DNA from 2 places in the Luteibacter sp. NPDC104163 genome. Region 2 is predicted to be linked to the other one. Evidence: predicted binding sites of a transcription regulator. Region 2 holds the regulator's gene; the other holds the start of a gene.

Region 1 (8,159 bases), on a different contig from region 2:
AAATTGTGGTACCTGTGCAAGCTACGGACCGGCGGCAAGGCGCGGAATCGGCGGCGACCGCCGCCTGGCGTCAGGGATTGCTTTCACAACCAGGCGAGCGCGTCGAAACCATGGGCATCGACACGTTCGATCGCGCTTTCGCCGTCTTACGGTAGATGGCGGCTACCTCTCAGGAGTCACCGGTGCGTCACGCCCGGCCGTAAACGCTGTCGAGCTGGGCGACGGCCGCGTTGACGCGTTCGATACCGGTCGACTGGACCTGTGCGCTTTCGCCGATGGCGCTGGTGACCTCGGTGACGTGATCCACGGCGCCGAGGATTTCCTGCATCACCTGGCCGGCGTTGCCGACCAGTTCGGCGCCTTCGTCCACGCGGTCGCGGGCGCTGCCGATCAGCGCGTGGATCTGTTTCGACGCGTGGCCGCTACGCATCGCCAACTGGCGCACCTCGTCAGCGACCACGGCGAAGCCCTTGCCGGTCTCGCCGGCGTGCGCGGCTTCGATCGCCGCATTCAGCGAGAGCAGGTTGGTCTGGAACGCGATCGTGTCGATCATCTCGAGGATGTCCTCGACCGAACGCGTGCTGTCCTGGATCGCACCCATCGTGCGGACCACATCGGCGACGACACCGCCGCCGCGCTGGGCTGCGGCGCGCGCGCCGTCGACGAGTTCTTCCGCGCGGCCGGCCTTGCGTGCGTTATCCAGCACGGCATGCGAAAGCGATACCACCTCGCGCTGCAGAGTCTGGGCGGCCATGGTCTGCGCGGTGATATCGGTCGCGTACTTGATGATGCGTACCGGCTTGCCCTGCGCATCCAGGATCGGGTTGTAGGTGGCCTGGATCCAGACAATGCGTCCGCCGCGGCCGAAGCGCCGATAGAGGCCGCCATCATGCCGGCCTTCGCGAAGGCCGGCCCAGAAGCGCGCGTAACTTTCCGAAGCGACTTCCGCCGGATCGACGAACATGCGGTGATGTCGGCCCTGGATGTCTTCCAGGGTGTAGTCCATCGCGGCCAGGAAGTTGGCATTGGCGTCGAGGATCGTGCCGTCGAGCGCGAATTCGATGGTGGCCTGGGCCCGGTCGATCGCCTGCAGGCGGCCATCCATGTCGGCCTCGGTGCGGCGGCGCTCGGTGACGTCTGTCGCATACTTCACGACGCCGGCGACCCGGCCGAACGCGTCGAAGATGGGGTTGTAGGAGGACTGCAGCCAGACGTCGCCACCGTGCTTGTGCAGGCGGCGGTACAGCCCCGCATCGGCCTTGCCCGCGCGCAGGCGGGCCCAGAACTCGGCGTACGCCGTGGAACCGGCCTCGGCGGGGTCCACGAACTGCCTATGGTGCTTGCCCACGATCTCGCTGAGCTGGTAGCCCATGGTCTGGAGGAAGAGGGGGTTGGCATGGACGACGTTGCCGTCCGGGCTGAATTCAATGATGGCCTGGACCTTGTCCAGGGCCGCGAGCTTCCCGCGCATCGACTGCTGCTGCCGCATCCACCGAGCCAACATCCCGGCACCCCGTCCATAAATGTGATGTGGATCACATATCGGCTGTCAATTTACTCACTTTAGGCAAAAAACGTGAAGGTGGTAAAAACACCATTCGTCCGGTGAAAAACATAAAAAAAGCCTCCGCTAGGGAGGCCTTCTGATCCTGGTGCCGAAAGTGGGACTCGAACCCACACTGTATCTCTACAAACGGATTTTGAGTCCGCCGCGTCTACCGGTTCCGCCATTTCGGCATGGGGCTGGCGATTATGCGGGAATCAATGGACCTGGTCGAGCCCTAGCTGGCGCTCGTCGCGCAGGTACCAGTCGTCGCCCTGCGGGTTGAATACGGCGCACTGGGTCATGCGGCCCGAGTAGATGTGCAGGCTGACCGCCACGGCATCTTCGCTGGGGTTGCGGATGGTGTGGTACTCGTGCGGCGGGATGAGGCTGCCTGCCGATCCCGGGCCGGCCTCGATCGAGCCGACCGGGCGGAAGTGGTAGCGGGTCGCGTCGTGTTCGATCAGCTCGTACTGGACGATTTCCAGCGCGCCGTTCCAGACGCCTTCGACGCACCACATGCCGCTGTGGTCATGGATCTTGGTGCCCTGGCCGGGACCCCAGGTCATCGCGACCACGCTGTAGCCGTGCTCCTCACTGCGGTAGAGCTCACGGCGCCCGTAATGGTCGCGGAAGGCTTCGTTGACGCTGGCCGGAAGGACGACTTCGCGCGAGCGGATCAGCTGGCAGAGCGATTTGCGCAGGGTATCGGTAATCGCCGGGGTGCTCGCCTGGCTCACCGCGTGGTCGATCGCATCGATGAGCTTGCGGCTGCCCGGGAATTCGACCGTGATCATGGGTGGAACCTCTTACAGGGACGTGGGGACGGAGCGCTGCCGCCGATGATAACAGGGCGGCCGGGGCGCTGCCGTGCCATAGCCCTTGTGGGAGCGCGCTTGCGCGCGATCCCCGTCAGAGTGAGCGCAGGAACCCGCCGATCGCCCGGCTGTAGTTCTCGATATCCACCAGGAACGCGTCGTGGCCCTGGGGCGAATCCAGCGCGACGAACTCCACGTTCGCGCCGGCCTTCTCCAGCCCCTTGGCGATCGTCTCCTGCTGCTCCAGCGGGAACAGGATATCGGTGCTCACGCCGATCACCATGGCGCGCTCGATGCGGATGCGGCCAAGCGCGCGCATGACATCGCCCTCGCCGTATTCAGAGATATCGAACCAGTCGCTGGCGCGCGAGAGGTAGAGGTAGGCATTGGGATCGAACTGCCGGTTGAAGCGCCGCGCGTGGGCTTCCAGGTACGACTCCACCTGGAACTCGAAGCCAAACGGTTCGTTGGCTTCGCGTTCGTCGGCATCCAGGCGGATGCGGGCGAAGCGGCCGTTCCATTCCATCGCCGAGCGATAGGTGATGACGCCCAGCTTGCGCGCGATGCTCATGCCGTGGTCGGGCCAGATGTCGCCGCCGTAATGGCCTTCGCGCCAGTTCGGGTCCAGGCGGATCGCCTCGCGCTGCAGCGAACGGATCGCGATGGCGAAGGGCTGCGCCTGCGGCGCCGTATCGACGCTGATATGCGTCCGCGCCGCGCCCGGGTGCAACACCATGTAGGCCAGCGCGCTCATGCCGCCCATCGAACAGCCGACGAGGCAGGCCAGCTGGGTGATGCCCAGCGCGTGGGTGACCGCTTCATGCGCCGCATTGGCGACATCTTCCAGGGCCAGCTCGGGGAATGTGAGGCGATACGGTTCGCCGGTCGCCGGATTCACCGACGCCGGGCTGGTCGAGCCCTTGTCGCTGCCCAGCGAATTCACGCAGATGACGAAATAGCGATCGGTATCGAAGGCGCGGCCCGGCCCGATCATGTCTTCCCACCAGCCCGGCGTCGGGTCTTCGGCGTTCTTCGCGGCGTGCGCGCTTGGCGAGAGGCCGGTGAGGATCAGGATCGCGTTACCGCGCTCCGCATCCAGCGTGCCCCAGGTCTCGTAAGCCACCCGGGCGCCGTGCAGTTCGCCGCCCCGCTTCATGCGGAACGGTGAGCTCAGGTCATGGTATCGGCGGGCGTCGCCCATGCGCTGCTCCTTGGATCAATGCAGCGAATGGTGACACGGACGCAGGCGTTTCGTCCTATGGCGTCGCGCCGGCGGCCCGCTTTTCCGCGAGCGCGATCTGTTCGGCCACGGCATGGGCGACGTTCGAATCCGGATCGAGCAGGGGCTGCAGCTTGCGCCAGGTCGCGGCGGCATCCGTATAGCGTTCCTGCTGGAACTGGGCGATACCCAGCAGCCACAGGGCCTTCTGGCTGTCGGGCTGGGCGGCGACGGCCTGCTCGAGCAACGCGAGCCCGCGCCCTTCGATACGGTGGTCGGGGCGCACGAGGGAATCGGCCTCGGCCCAGCCGACCATGGCGGCGACGTTGCGCGGGTCCGCCTTGAGTGCGCCGTCGTACGCGTCACGCGCAGGCGCGGGCTGCTTCACCATGGTGTAGGTCTGGCCGAGCAGCAGCCAGCCTTCCACGTCGCCAGGGTTGGCCTTCAGGCGCGCGGTCAGCGCATCGATCGCCTGGCCGACGGTCATTTCCTTGGGCGGCTCGACGCCGCCCAGCGTGGCGGGCGTGCCGACCAGCGCATACAGGCCGACACTGGCCAGTGGCAACACGACGGCCAGCGTCACGGCGATGGCGAAGATCGCTTTCGACCGACCCTGGCGGCGCCCATGGCGCACCAGCGGAACCAGCAGCAGGGCAAGGGCCACGGCCAGCATGGCCGCGGCGGCAACGTAAAACGCAATGGTCACCAATCGTCCTCGGCATCATTGGCAGGCGCCTGCGTGGTCACGGGGGCCTGGCGCGCGCGGCGGCGGACCTGCACGGCGACGACGACGCCACCGATCGCCAGGACCACCAGCGGCCCGAACCACAGCAGCCAGGTCTTCGGCTCGACCGGTGGCTTGTAAAGCACGAAATCCGAATAGCGGTCGACGAGATACGCCTTGATCTCGGCGTCGCTCTTGCCCGCCTGCATCATCTCGAAGATCTGCCGGCGCAGGTCGTGCGCGATCGGCGCGTTGGAATCGGCCAGCGTTTCGTTCTGGCACATCGGGCAGCGCAGTTCGGTGCTCAGCTTCTGGAAACGCACTTCCTCCGCGCGGTCGCGGAACGGCAGCGGCTGGATCGCCTGGGCGATCGCCAGCAGCGGCAACAGGCAGAGCAGGGCGAGCAGGCCGAGGCGACGCATCAGCTGCCTTCCTTCGCCAGCGCGGCAAGCGCCGGCTGGATTTCCCTGACCACCACGTCAGGCGTGATCGGGCCGACGTGCTTGTAGCGGATCACGCCCTTGCCATCGATCAGGAAGGTTTCCGGTGCGCCATACACGCCGAAGTCGATGCCGGCACGGCCATCGCGATCGACGATCACCAGGTTGAACGGATTGCCATGCTCGGCAAGCCACGCGGTGGCGTCCTTCGGGTCGTCCTTGTAGTTCATGCCGATGAGCGGCAGGCCAAGCGCCTTCACGTCGGTGGACAGCACGGCGTGCTCATGCACGCACTCGATGCACCAGCTGCCGAACACGTTGAGGATGTACGGCTTGCCGAGCAGGGATTGCCTGTCGACCGTGCGTCCTTCTTCGCCGAGCACGGGCAGTACGAAGGCGGGCGCCGGCTTGTTGATCAGGGGCGAGACGATTTCGTGCTGGTCATGCTGGGTGTTCCACCAGATGCCGAAGCCGAACAGGACGACCAGCAGGGTGAAACCAATGAGCGGGAGGAAGCGGCTCATGCAGCCTGCTCCGTCGCGGGCGCTGCCACGGTGGTGGCCGCCTTTTTCGCGCGGAAGCGGCGTTCGCCCGCGGCGAGGAACCCGCCAGCCATCATGAACAGGCCACCCAGCCAGATCCAGCGCACGAAGGGCTTGTGGTACAGGCGCAAGGCCCACGCGCCTTCCACGTCACCGCCATCCATCGGCTCGCCCAGGGCGACGTAGATGTCGCGGAACAGGCCGGGGTCGATCGCCGACTCGGTCTGCACCTGGCCGCGCGAGTACGTGCGCTTCTGCGGATGCATGGTCGCGAGTACCTCGCCACCGTGCAGGATCGTCACGACGCCCTCGTCGGCGCGCCAGTTCGGGCCGGTGGTCTCACGCACGCCATCGAAGCGGAACTGGTAGGCGCCCACGGCTTCCACCTGGCCCGGCGCCATGCGCACGTCGCGCTCGGTGCTCAGCGATTCGGAAAGCAGGACGCCGATCAGGAAGATCGCAACGCCGAAGTGGGCGACCAGCATGCCGGCCATTTCCGCGGGATAGCGGCGACCGAACGGCATCTCGCGCCAGCGCTTCACGACATACGCCAGCGTGCCCGCCGCGACCCACACGGCGCCAGCGACACCGGCGATCGCGCGGAGCTTGCCGTCGACGAAGAACACCGCGGCGCCGGTGCAGATCACCGCGGCAATTGCCGCGCGCATCGCCATGCTGGTCAGCTGGCTGCCTTCGGCGCGACCCCAGCGCAGGTACGGCCCAAACGGCAGCAGCAAGACGGCAGGCGCCATCAGCAGCACGAACAGGAAGCCAAAATACGGCGGACCCACCGAGACACGGCCCAGGTTCAGCGCATCGCCGACCAACGGGAACAGCGTACCGAGCAGCACCATCGCGGCCGCCGTCGTGAACAGCAAGTTGGCCACCATGATGCCGGTCTCGCGCGAGAGCGCGGCGAACGGTTTGCCCGTCGCGACCTTCGGCGCGCGGATCGCGTAGAGCAGCAGCGAGCCGCCAATCACGACGATAAGGAAACCGAGGATGTACAGCCCGCGGCGCGGGTCGGAGGCAAAGGCATGCACGGAGGTCAGCACGCCCGAGCGGACGAGGAAGGTCCCGAGCAGCGAAAGCGAGAAGGCGAACAGCGAAAGCAGTACGGTCCATGCCGGTAGCGACCCACGCTTCTCCGTCACCGCCTGCGCGTGGATCAGTGCGACGCCGACGAGCCACGGCATGAACGACGCGTTCTCCACCGGATCCCAGAACCACCAGCCGCCCCAGCCAAGTTCCGCGTACGCCCACCAGCTTCCGGCGACGATGCCCATGGTCAGGAACGCCCACGAGACGTTCGTCCATGGGCGCGCCCAGCGCACCCAGCCCTGTTCCAGCTCACCGCCGAGCAAGGCGGCGATCGAAAAGGCGAACGCGACCGAGAAACCCACGTAGCCCATGTAGAGCACCGGCGGGTGGAAGGTCATGCCCGGATCCTGCAACACCGGATTCAGGTCGCCGCCGTCCGCGGGCATGGGCAGCTCGCGCAGGAACGGATTGGACGTGAACAGGATGAAGGCAAGGAAGCCGACGCCGATGAGACCCATGACGCCCAGCACCCGCGCCACGAATGGCTGCGGCAGGTGGCGGCTCAAGGCGGCTAGCGCGACGGTCCACACGTTGAGGATGAACACCCACAGGAGCATCGAACCCTCGTGTGCACCCCACACCGCGGTGATGCGGTAGTACCAGGGCAGGGCGAGGTTCGAGTTGTCGGCGACGTACGCCACCGAGAAGTCATAGCTGAGGAACGCGTGGACCAGGATGCCCATGGCGGCGAAGACGAACACCGCCTGGCCCGCCGCGGTGGGCCGCGCCAGGGCCATCAGCGCGGCATTGTTGCGCCACGCGCCGATGATCGGCAGCACGCCCTGCACGAGCGCCAGCAGCAACGCGAGGATGAGGGCGAACTGGCCAAGCTCGGGGATCACTTCGGCGCGTCCTTCATGGCGGTGTCGTCGATGTTGCGCTTCTGGTGCGCCTTCGCCATGGCGTCCTTCAGTTCCTTCGGCATGTAGTTCTCGTCATGCTTGGCGAGCACCTCGCCGGCGATGAAGCGGCCATCGGCCATGCGCCCGGTGGCGATCACGGACTGGTTGTCGCGGAACAGGTCGGGAAGGATGCCGGTGTATTCGACCGGCATGGCGCCCGCATCGTCGACGACGATGAAACTCACCTTCAGGCTGTCCTTCGCGCGCTGGATGGAGCCGGCTTTCACCATGCCACCGAGGCGGAACGTGGGGTACTGCGTGGCCTGCCCTTCCTGCACCTGGCTCGGGGTGAACAGGTAGCTCATGTTCCGCTGCAGCGCGAACACGGTGAGGCCCACCGCGATGGCGGCAGCGACAAGGACCGAGATGACGACGGCGAGACGGCGTTTACGCGTTGGATTCATTACGGGCAGGGGTTCCGGGACGGCGGCGGTTCTCGTGGCGCGCGATGCGTGCGCGGATATCGCGCAGGTTGCGGCGGCGCCGGGCGAGGGGTGCCAGCGTATCGATCAGGAGGACGATGAAGAAGACCGCGAACGCGGTCCAGACGTAGGCGCCATAGCCGCCCATCGCGAAGAAGGTGCTCATGCCTTGCCTTCCTCCGCATGGCCCAGCGCGAGCTCGCGCACCCAGGCCTTGCCGCCTTCGGAGGCGATGAGGTCGGCGCGCACCCGGGCGAACAGGCTGGCGATGTAATACAGCTTGGTGGCCGCCATCATGGTGAGCAGCGGCCATACCATGCTGGCATCGATGTGCGAGGGGCCAAGCAGGCGGATGGTGGCGCCCTGGTGCAGGGTGTTCCACCAGTTCACCGAGAAATGCACGATCGGTACGTTCACCGCGCCGACCAGCACAAGGAAGGCCGCGGCG
Region 2 (8,159 bases):
GCCGCCATGGGCAAGGCGAGGAGGTTGGCGAGGCCGATGCCATAGATGGTCGCGACGAAAGCCGCCGCGATGCCGTGGCCCAGCTTGCTCGGTTCCGCGAGGTTCTGCATGACGGCCATGAGGCCCATGACAGCACCGATGATGCCCATGGTCGGTGAATATGCGCCCGCGTTCTCGAAGACCTTGGCGGCTTCGATGTCGATATGTTCGCGGGTGAAGACTTCCACCTCGAGCACTGAGCGCATCGCGTCGGGCTCGGTGCCGTCGACCAAAAGCTGAAGCCCCTTCTTGATGAAGGGGTCCTGTTCGCGCTCGATGGCCGGCTCCAGGCCAAGCAGGCCCGTGCGGCGGGAGATCTCGCTCCAACCGACGATGCGGCTGACGAGGTTTTCCGATTCGATATCCGGCGGCCGGTACACCCACGGCAGCATGGCCCACGCGCGCTTGAGCACGGGGCCCGGCGTCTGGACGAGCAGCGCGGCGAAGGTGCCGAGGAAGACGATGACGAACGCGGCCGGATTCCACAGGGCATCGATGCTCGAGCCCTTGAGGATGGTTCCCACGATGATGACCAGGAAGGCCAGGATCGTGCCGACGACGCTCACGATATCCATATCAGACAGCCATCCTCAGGCTGGGCAGCACCTGGCCGCTGTCATCGGCCAGGCCCGCGAGATCCAGGACGAGCGAGATGCGGCCATCGCCCGTGATCGTCGCACCCGCGACGCCGGGCACGTCCTTGAGGAACGGACCCAGGGGCTTGGCCATGACATCTTCGCGGCCGAGCACTTCATCCACCAGGCAGCCGAGCGTCTGGTGGCCGATCTGCACGACCACCACGTGACCACCCCTGCCCTGCGCGCCAGCCCAGTTACCCAGGTCAGCGAGCGGCAGCGCGCGCTGGCGATGGGCGGCGACGACGCGACCGTCCAGCTCCTGCACCTGGCCCTCGGCCAGTTCAAAGACTTCCGCGACATTCGACATCGGCAGGCTCAGCAGGCGGTTGCCCACGCGCACCATGAGCACGCGCAGGATCGCGAGCGTCAACGGCACCGAAAGGCGCACCGTGCTGCCGTGGCCGACCCGCGAATCGATCGACAGGGTACCGCCAAGTTCGACGATCTTGGTCTTGACCACGTCCATGCCGACGCCGCGGCCGGAAATATCCGAGACCTGGCTCGCCGTGGAGAAGCCCGGGCGGAACACGATTTCGTAGCATTCACGCTCGTCGAGGCGGGCGGCCTGCTCTTCATCCATCAGGCCCTTCTCGACGGCCTTGCGGCGCAGGACCTCGGGATCCATGCCCTTGCCGTCATCAGTAACCGTGATGACGATGCGGTCGCCATACTGGCCGGCGGCGAGGCGCACGGTGCCCAGGCGCGGCTTGCCCGCGGCTTCGCGCACCTCGGGCATCTCAATGCCGTGGTCGACGGAATTGCGCAGCAGGTGCACCAGCGGGTCGGCCAGGGCCTCCACCACCGTGCGGTCGATATCGGTTTCTTCGCCCTCGGTGACGAGTTCGATTTCCTTGCCGAGCTGCCGCGCGAGATCGCGCACGATGCGCGGGAACCGCGAGAACAGCTTGCCGACCGGCTGCATGCGCATGCGCAGCACGGCGTTCTGCAGGTCTTCGGCGACGCGTTCGAGTTCGCCGATGGCGCGTTCCATCGGGTCATTCGTGCCGCGCGGCGCGAGGTTGGTCAGGCGGTTGCGGACCAGCACCAGTTCGCCCGCGGCATCGACGAGGCTGTCGAGGCGGTGGGTATCGACGCGGACGGTGGTGTCGGCGGCGGCGGTGGGCTGGCGTTTTTCGGTTGAAGCCGCCGGCTTTGGCTTCGCCGGGGCAACCTGCTGCGGTGCCGTCGCTTGCGCGGGTTCGGCTTCGGGGAGCGCGGGCGAGCCCGCTCCCACGACCGCAACGGGCGGCGCGGCTAACGTGGTATCCGCTGCCGTTCCGCTGGGGGCGCCGGTGCCGTAGAGCTGGTCGAGCAGCGCTTCGAACTCATCGTCGCTGATGGTGTTGCTTTCGGGCGCGGCAACGGGTTCCGTCGCTTCAACGACGACGGCTACCGGCGTTTCAGCCGCACCTTCGGCGCCTTCAGCGCCGGGGGCGCCGGTGCCGTAGAGCGAATCCAGCAGGGCTTCGAATTCGTCGTCGGAGATGGTGCCCGAGGTGGCCGGAGCCGGCGCGCGCTCGGTGCGCGCGGCGTCGAGCAGCGCTTCGAACTCATCTTCGATCGGGTCGTACGGTTTGGCGGGCGGCGCCGCGACGGCGGGTGCCGCCTTCGGCGCAGTGACCGGCACGGCGAGCGCGACGGGCGCCGCCGATGCGGCGCGGCCCGGGATGACCAGGCGATCGAGCAGCGAACGCGGCGCAGGCTCGGCCTGCACGCCGGCATCCGCCGCACGCATCATGTCGTTGAGCAGGTCGAGCGACTCCAGCAACGCGTCCATCAGGCCCGCGTTGAGCACGATCGCGCCATTGCGCGCTTCGTTCAGGAGATCTTCCGCGCGGTGGCAGAGTTCCACCATGGCGTTGAGGCCAAGGAAGCCCGCACCGCCCTTTACGGTATGGAACGCGCGGAACACCGCGTTCAGGAGCTCGCTGTCTTCCGGAGAGGCTTCGAGATCCACGAGCTGTTCGCCCAGGGTCTCGAGCAGTTCGCGCGCCTCGATCAGGAAGACGTTGAGCAGCTCGTTGTCCAGCTCCACGCTCATGGCGGACTCAGAAGCCAAATTCGCTGAGGAGGCGATCCACTTCGTCCTGGCTGACCTTGTCGGCGGCCGGCGTATGGGCGCCCGCGAGCGAACCGGTGAGGCGCACCAGTTCCACGAGCGACGATTCCACCTTGGCCATGAACGACTCCACCTGGGCGACGCGCTGGCCGGAGAGATCCTGCCAGGACTGTGCCTCGACCATCTCGCCGAGCCCGATATCGCAGCTCTGCGCGAAATCGCCGACGCGAACGGCGAGCGACGTGGCGTTGGCGGTGAAGGCGGGATCGGCCTGGTCGAGCACCAGCAGCTCGTCGGCCTGCTTCGCCAGCGACTGTGCCTGCGGGCGCAGCTTTTCGCTGAAATCCAGCGTGCGGTGCGCGGCCTGCGAGCTCATCTCGAGCACATCGCGCAGGTGCTTGCGCGCATCGCTCATGGTGCCGGGCACGCCATCGCCCGAGATATCCGAGGCAAGGCGGCGCGCCGATTCGTGCAGGTCACGGGCGAGGTGGCCCAGCGCCAGGAACAGGTGCTGCTCGCGGCTGCGGATCAGCTTGTCCAGCGCCTGCTCGAAAGCCACGCTGTCATCGGCGTCGAGCAGCTCGCGCAGTTCGGGTGCCACGTCCTGGCCCGCGGAAATCATCGTATTCATGTCAGTCCCTTAGCCCGCTGCCGCGGCGAGTCGTTCGAAGATCTTGTCGAGCTTTTCCTTCAGCGTCACCGCGGTGAACGGCTTCACGACGTAACCATTCACGCCGCTCTGCGCGGCCGCGATGATCTGGTCGCGGTTGTTCTCGGCGGTGACCATGAGCACCGGCAGGGATTTCAGGTTGGCATCCGCACGGATGGCACGGAGCAGGTCGATGCCGGTCATGTTCGGCATGTTCCAGTCGGTGACCACCAGGTCGATCGGCTGCGAGCGCAGGAGCGCCAGCGCCGCGTTGCCGTCTTCCGCTTCCTGGATCAGCGTGTTGGTAAAGCCCAACTCCACCAGGAGGTTACGGACGATGCGCCGCATGGTGGAGAAATCGTCCACCACGAGGATTTTCATGTTCTTGTCCAAAGCGTTCTCCGCCTTACTGCCGCGTATTTCTTAGTGTTTGTCTTTCCAACCCGACATGCGTGCCCGGAGACGGATCAGCGCCTGGCCATGGATCTGGCAGACACGTGATTCGCTTACTCCCAACACCGCACCGATTTCCTTCAGGTTGAGTTCTTCATCGTAGTACAGCGACATCACCAGCTTTTCGCGCTCGGGCAGCCCGTCGATCGATTCGGCCAGCGCATGGCGCATGCCGTCCTGCTCGAACAGGCCATCCGGGCCCGTGGCGTCCGGGTCGGCCACGTCGATCGCGGAGCCTTCGTCGCCTTCGGGCGCCGTGAGGCTCAGCAACCGCGCGCTCGCCGCGTCGGCCAGGATCTGGTTGTATTCCATGGCGTCGATGCCAAGACGCTTCATCACTTCCACGTCGTCGGCGTCGCCACCCGTTTCGTTCTCGATCTGCCTTGTAACTTCCGCCACCTCGCGCAATTTCCTGTGGACGCTGCGCGGGGTCCAGTCCGTCTTGCGCAGTTCATCCAGCATGGCGCCACGAATGCGGATGCCCGCATAGGTTTCGAAGCTGGCCGCGCGAGTCGGCGAATAATTCCTTGCCGCCTCGAGCAAGCCGATCATCCCGGCTTGCATGAGGTCGTTCGCATCGACGCTGGGTGGCAGGCGGCCCATCAGGTGATAGGCGATCCGGCGCACCAGCGGCGCGTGCGTTTTCACCAGTTGATCGGCCGGAACCTTAGTAATTTCAAGGTATTCGCTCGCGACGCTCACAACGGCAGCCCTCCCCCCACGTGTTCACGCCCGGCAAAAAAGCCGATGCGACCCTGACCACGGGGTTCGGGTTCACCCCATGTATCGACCGACCTGGCCAAATTCTTGAATCCCACCGCCGAGCGGCTGCTCGGCCACGCATCGACCACCGCCGACTGGCGACGGATCGCCTGGCGCAGGTACTCGTCGTGGGGGACCATGCCCATGAAATCGAGGGAGACATCCAGGAACCGGTTGGTCACCCGCGAAAGCTTTTCGAACAGCTGGCGCCCTTCCTGCGCATGGCGGACCATGTTGGCCACGATGCGGAAGCGGTTCACCGCGAACTCGCGCGACAGGACCTTGATCAGCGCGTAGGCGTCCGTCAGCGAGGCCGGCTCGTCGCAGACCACGACCACCACTTCGTCCGAGGCGGCGGCGAACATCGACACGCTGTCGGAAATGCCGGCGGCGGTATCGACGATCAGGTATTCGGGGGCCAGCGGGTATTCGTCGAACGCGCGGATGACCGCGGCGTGCTCGATGTTGGGCAGCTGCGCCATGCGCCGGGTGCCCGACGTGGCGGGAATCACCTTCAGGCCATGCGCCGCCTCGAGGATCAGGTCCTCGATGGCGCACGCGCCTTCGAGCATGTGCCCGAGGTGGCGGGTCGGCTGGAGGCCCAGCAGCACGTCGATGTTGGCCATGCCAAGGTCGGCATCGAGCAGGAGGACGTCACGGCCGCCCATGGCGAGGGCCATGCCGAGGTTCACGGCCACCGTGGTCTTGCCGACGCCGCCCTTGCCGCCCGCGATCGCGATGCTGCGCGTGGGCCGGCGGTCGGCGAGCCAGTTGAGTCCGGCGGCCTGCGAGTTGTCGACGTGTGTGGTCATGAAGGAATTCACTGCCGGTGAAGAAGTTGCGGATGCGGTTGCCAAAGTCACGTTCGTCAGAATGTGCGATCAGGCCATGGCCGGGGTGGACGACGCGAAGCCGAAGCGATCGGCAAGTATGGCGTCATCCGGCTCGTCGTTGCGCTGCTTGAGCATCTGGGCTGCCAGGCAGACCAGTTTGCGCGCGTCGGCGGAGGCGATGTCCTCGGGCACGCGCTGTCCATCCGTGGTGTAGTCCAGCGGCATTCCGTGCCGGATAAGGGCCGAGAGCGCGCCGCCGAGCAGCGGCGTCTCGTCGAGTTTGGTAAGGATGGCGCTCTGCGGCTTCAGCGGAGCGTAAGCGCGCATGGCGTTGTCGATGGCCTGGGCCTGCGCATTCGCGGCGACGACCAGGCACACGCGCACATCGGCCATGGCGCGCAGCGTTTCGAACTGCTGCTGCAGCTTCGGATCGTTGCCGGCGAGGCCGGCGGTATCGATCAGCACCGTGTGCTTGCCGCGCAGCTGCAGCAACACGTTGCGCAGGCTCTGCGCATCGTGCGCGTTGTACACGCGCACGCCGAGCAGGCGGCCGTAATGTTCCAGCTGCGCACCGGCGCCGATGCGGTACTGGTCGGCACTGATCAGCGCCACGTTGGAAGCGCCATGGCGCAGGACCGCGCGCGCCGCCAGCTTGGCAATGCTCGTGGTCTTGCCGACGCCGGTGGTGCCGACGAAGGCGGTGATGCCGCCGCCGACGGTGTCAAAGTTGCGGCCGCTGGTGCGGATGTTGCGCGAAAGAATGCCCAGCGGCAGGTAACGCGCCTGCTCGGCCGTCATGTTCTCGGGCAGCTCGGCGCACAGGGCGCGGGCGACGTCGCCGTCGATACCCAGGCGGGTCATCTCGCGGAGCACGCGGGCGTGCAGCGGCTGCTGGCGATCCTTCTGGTTCCAGGCCAGCGCGGAGAGCTGCACTTCCAGCATCTCGCGCAGGTTGTTGATCTCGGCGCGCATGCCGTTCACCGCGGTGTCGTTCTGCGGCGCGGTCACCGTGGCGGCGCGTACGACGTCGGCGACGCTGGCGGCCAGCGCGGCGGAGGACTGGCGCTGCGGCGCATTCGGTGCGGCCGGAGCCGAACGGGCGGCGCGTTCGACGGCGGCGGCCGTCGCCGCACGGGCCTGGTCGACGCGCGCCATGCGCTCGGCTTCGCGGTTATCGCGGGTGGCACGGATCGTCTCGGCCTTCTCTTCCGCCGGCGGCTCGAACGCAAAGCCGGCTTCGCGCACCAGCGCTTCGTCGTAGTCGAGCGCGGCGATGATCTCGATGCCGTCATCCAGCCGACGCGTGGACAGGATCACGGCGTCCGGACCCTGCTCATCACGCACCTGGCGCATGGCCTGGCGCATGTCGGGAGCAACGAATCGTTTGATTTTCATGCGTTCGATCCTGTCTTCGTCGATCGGCGCCCCGCTTGCCTGCGGCGCCACCTTGTTCTGTCACGTCCGCCGGGGCAAATCCCCGCGCGGTGTCTCATTCCTATCGTCCCAGGGCCGTCACCAGCTTGACGCGGCGGTTGTCCGGAACCTCGTTGTACGCAAGTACATGCAGGTTTTGGGCCACATGCCGCGTGAAACGCGAAAGCCATGGACGAAGTGCCGGCGAGACCAGCAACACGGCCGGTTCGCCCGCCGCTTCCTGGCGGCGAGCGGCGTCCGCGACGTTCTTCTGCAGACGATCTGCCAGGCCCGGCTCGACCGCCGCGCCGGCGGGACCACCGCCCTGGAGCGACTGGAGCAGGATCTGTTCGAGTTCCGGTGCCAAAGTAATGACGGGCACCTCGGTGCCGAGGCCGGCGATTTCCTGGACGATCTGGCGACCCAGGCCGACACGCACGGCGGCGGCGAGCACGCCCGGGTCCTGGCTCTGCCCCGCGTTCTCCGCCAGCGATTCGACGATGCCGCGGAAGTTGCGGATGGGCACGCGCTCGGCGAGCAGGTTCTGCAGCACCTTCACCACTGCGCCCAGCGACAGGCGCTTCGGCACCAGGTCTTCCACCAGCTTCGGGGTCTGCTGGGCCAGGCGGTCGAGCAGCTGCTGGACGTCCTGGTGGCCGATGAGCTCGTGCGCGTGGTTCTGCAGGATGTGGGAAAGATGGGTCGCGATGACGGTGGCCGGATCGACCACGGTGTAGCCCAGCGTCTGCGCGTGTTCACGCAGGCCCGGCTCGATCCACACGGCATCGAGGCCGAAGGCCGGGTCGCGCGTGGCGATGCCGTTGATCGTGCCGTGCACGCGGCCCGGATCGATCGCAAGCATGCGCTCGGTGTGGATCTCGGCCTCGCCCATGGGCACGCCCATCAGCGAGATGCGGTAACCGTGCGGCGCCAGGTCCAGGTTGTCGCGGATGTGCACGGACGGCACCAGGAAACCCAGTTCCTGCGAGAGCTTGCGGCGCACCGACTTGATGCGCGCCATGAGTTCACCGCCCTGCGCCTTGTCGACCAGAGGGATGAGCCGGTAACCGACTTCGAGGCCCACGGTGTCGACCTGGGCCACGTCTTCCCACGAGAGCTCGAGGCGTTCGGCCGGCGGCGCGGTTTCGAGCGCGGCCAGTTCGGTGCCCGGCGCGCCCGGGGTGCCCGCGGCGGCGCCGGCCGGCATCAGCTTGCGCTGCTGCAGCTTCCACGCGCCGAAGCCCGCGATACCGGCGAGCAGCAGGAACGGGATATTCGGCATGCCCGGGATGAGACCCATGGTGCCGAGCACG

The links. Region 2 encodes FliA, which starts transcription of late flagellar genes. Its sites were predicted from a motif close to TAAAGTTTNNCNNNCNNNGGCCGATAA; they were not measured.
Region 1: the regulator FliA is predicted to act here: its motif matches at 1,540-1,566, upstream of ACZ6YI_RS18585 (methyl-accepting chemotaxis protein).

What each region holds. Positions count from the first base shown of each region.
Region 1 covers NZ_JBVJMK010000019.1:66,255-74,413, forward strand. The annotation lists gene ACZ6YI_RS18585 (methyl-accepting chemotaxis protein) at 188-1,471, opposite strand; tRNA gene ACZ6YI_RS18590 (tRNA-Leu) at 1,651-1,737, opposite strand; gene ACZ6YI_RS18595 (cysteine dioxygenase family protein) at 1,762-2,340, opposite strand; gene metX (homoserine O-acetyltransferase MetX) at 2,456-3,562, opposite strand; gene ACZ6YI_RS18605 (tetratricopeptide repeat protein) at 3,618-4,286, opposite strand; gene ACZ6YI_RS18610 (cytochrome c-type biogenesis protein) at 4,283-4,726, opposite strand; gene ACZ6YI_RS18615 (DsbE family thiol:disulfide interchange protein) at 4,726-5,268, opposite strand; gene ACZ6YI_RS18620 (heme lyase CcmF/NrfE family subunit) at 5,265-7,229, opposite strand; gene ccmE (cytochrome c maturation protein CcmE) at 7,226-7,693, opposite strand; gene ccmD (heme exporter protein CcmD) at 7,677-7,877, opposite strand; gene ACZ6YI_RS18635 (heme ABC transporter permease) at 7,874-8,159, opposite strand, start outside.
Region 2 covers NZ_JBVJMK010000001.1:276,179-284,337, forward strand. The annotation lists gene ACZ6YI_RS01160 (flagellar motor protein) at 1-614, opposite strand, end outside; gene ACZ6YI_RS01165 (chemotaxis protein CheA) at 616-2,718, opposite strand; gene ACZ6YI_RS01170 (protein phosphatase CheZ) at 2,726-3,367, opposite strand; gene cheY (chemotaxis response regulator CheY) at 3,377-3,778, opposite strand; gene ACZ6YI_RS01180 (RNA polymerase sigma factor FliA) at 3,809-4,540, opposite strand; gene ACZ6YI_RS01185 (MinD/ParA family protein) at 4,537-5,412, opposite strand; gene flhF (flagellar biosynthesis protein FlhF) at 5,482-6,828, opposite strand; gene flhA (flagellar biosynthesis protein FlhA) at 6,929-8,159, opposite strand, start outside.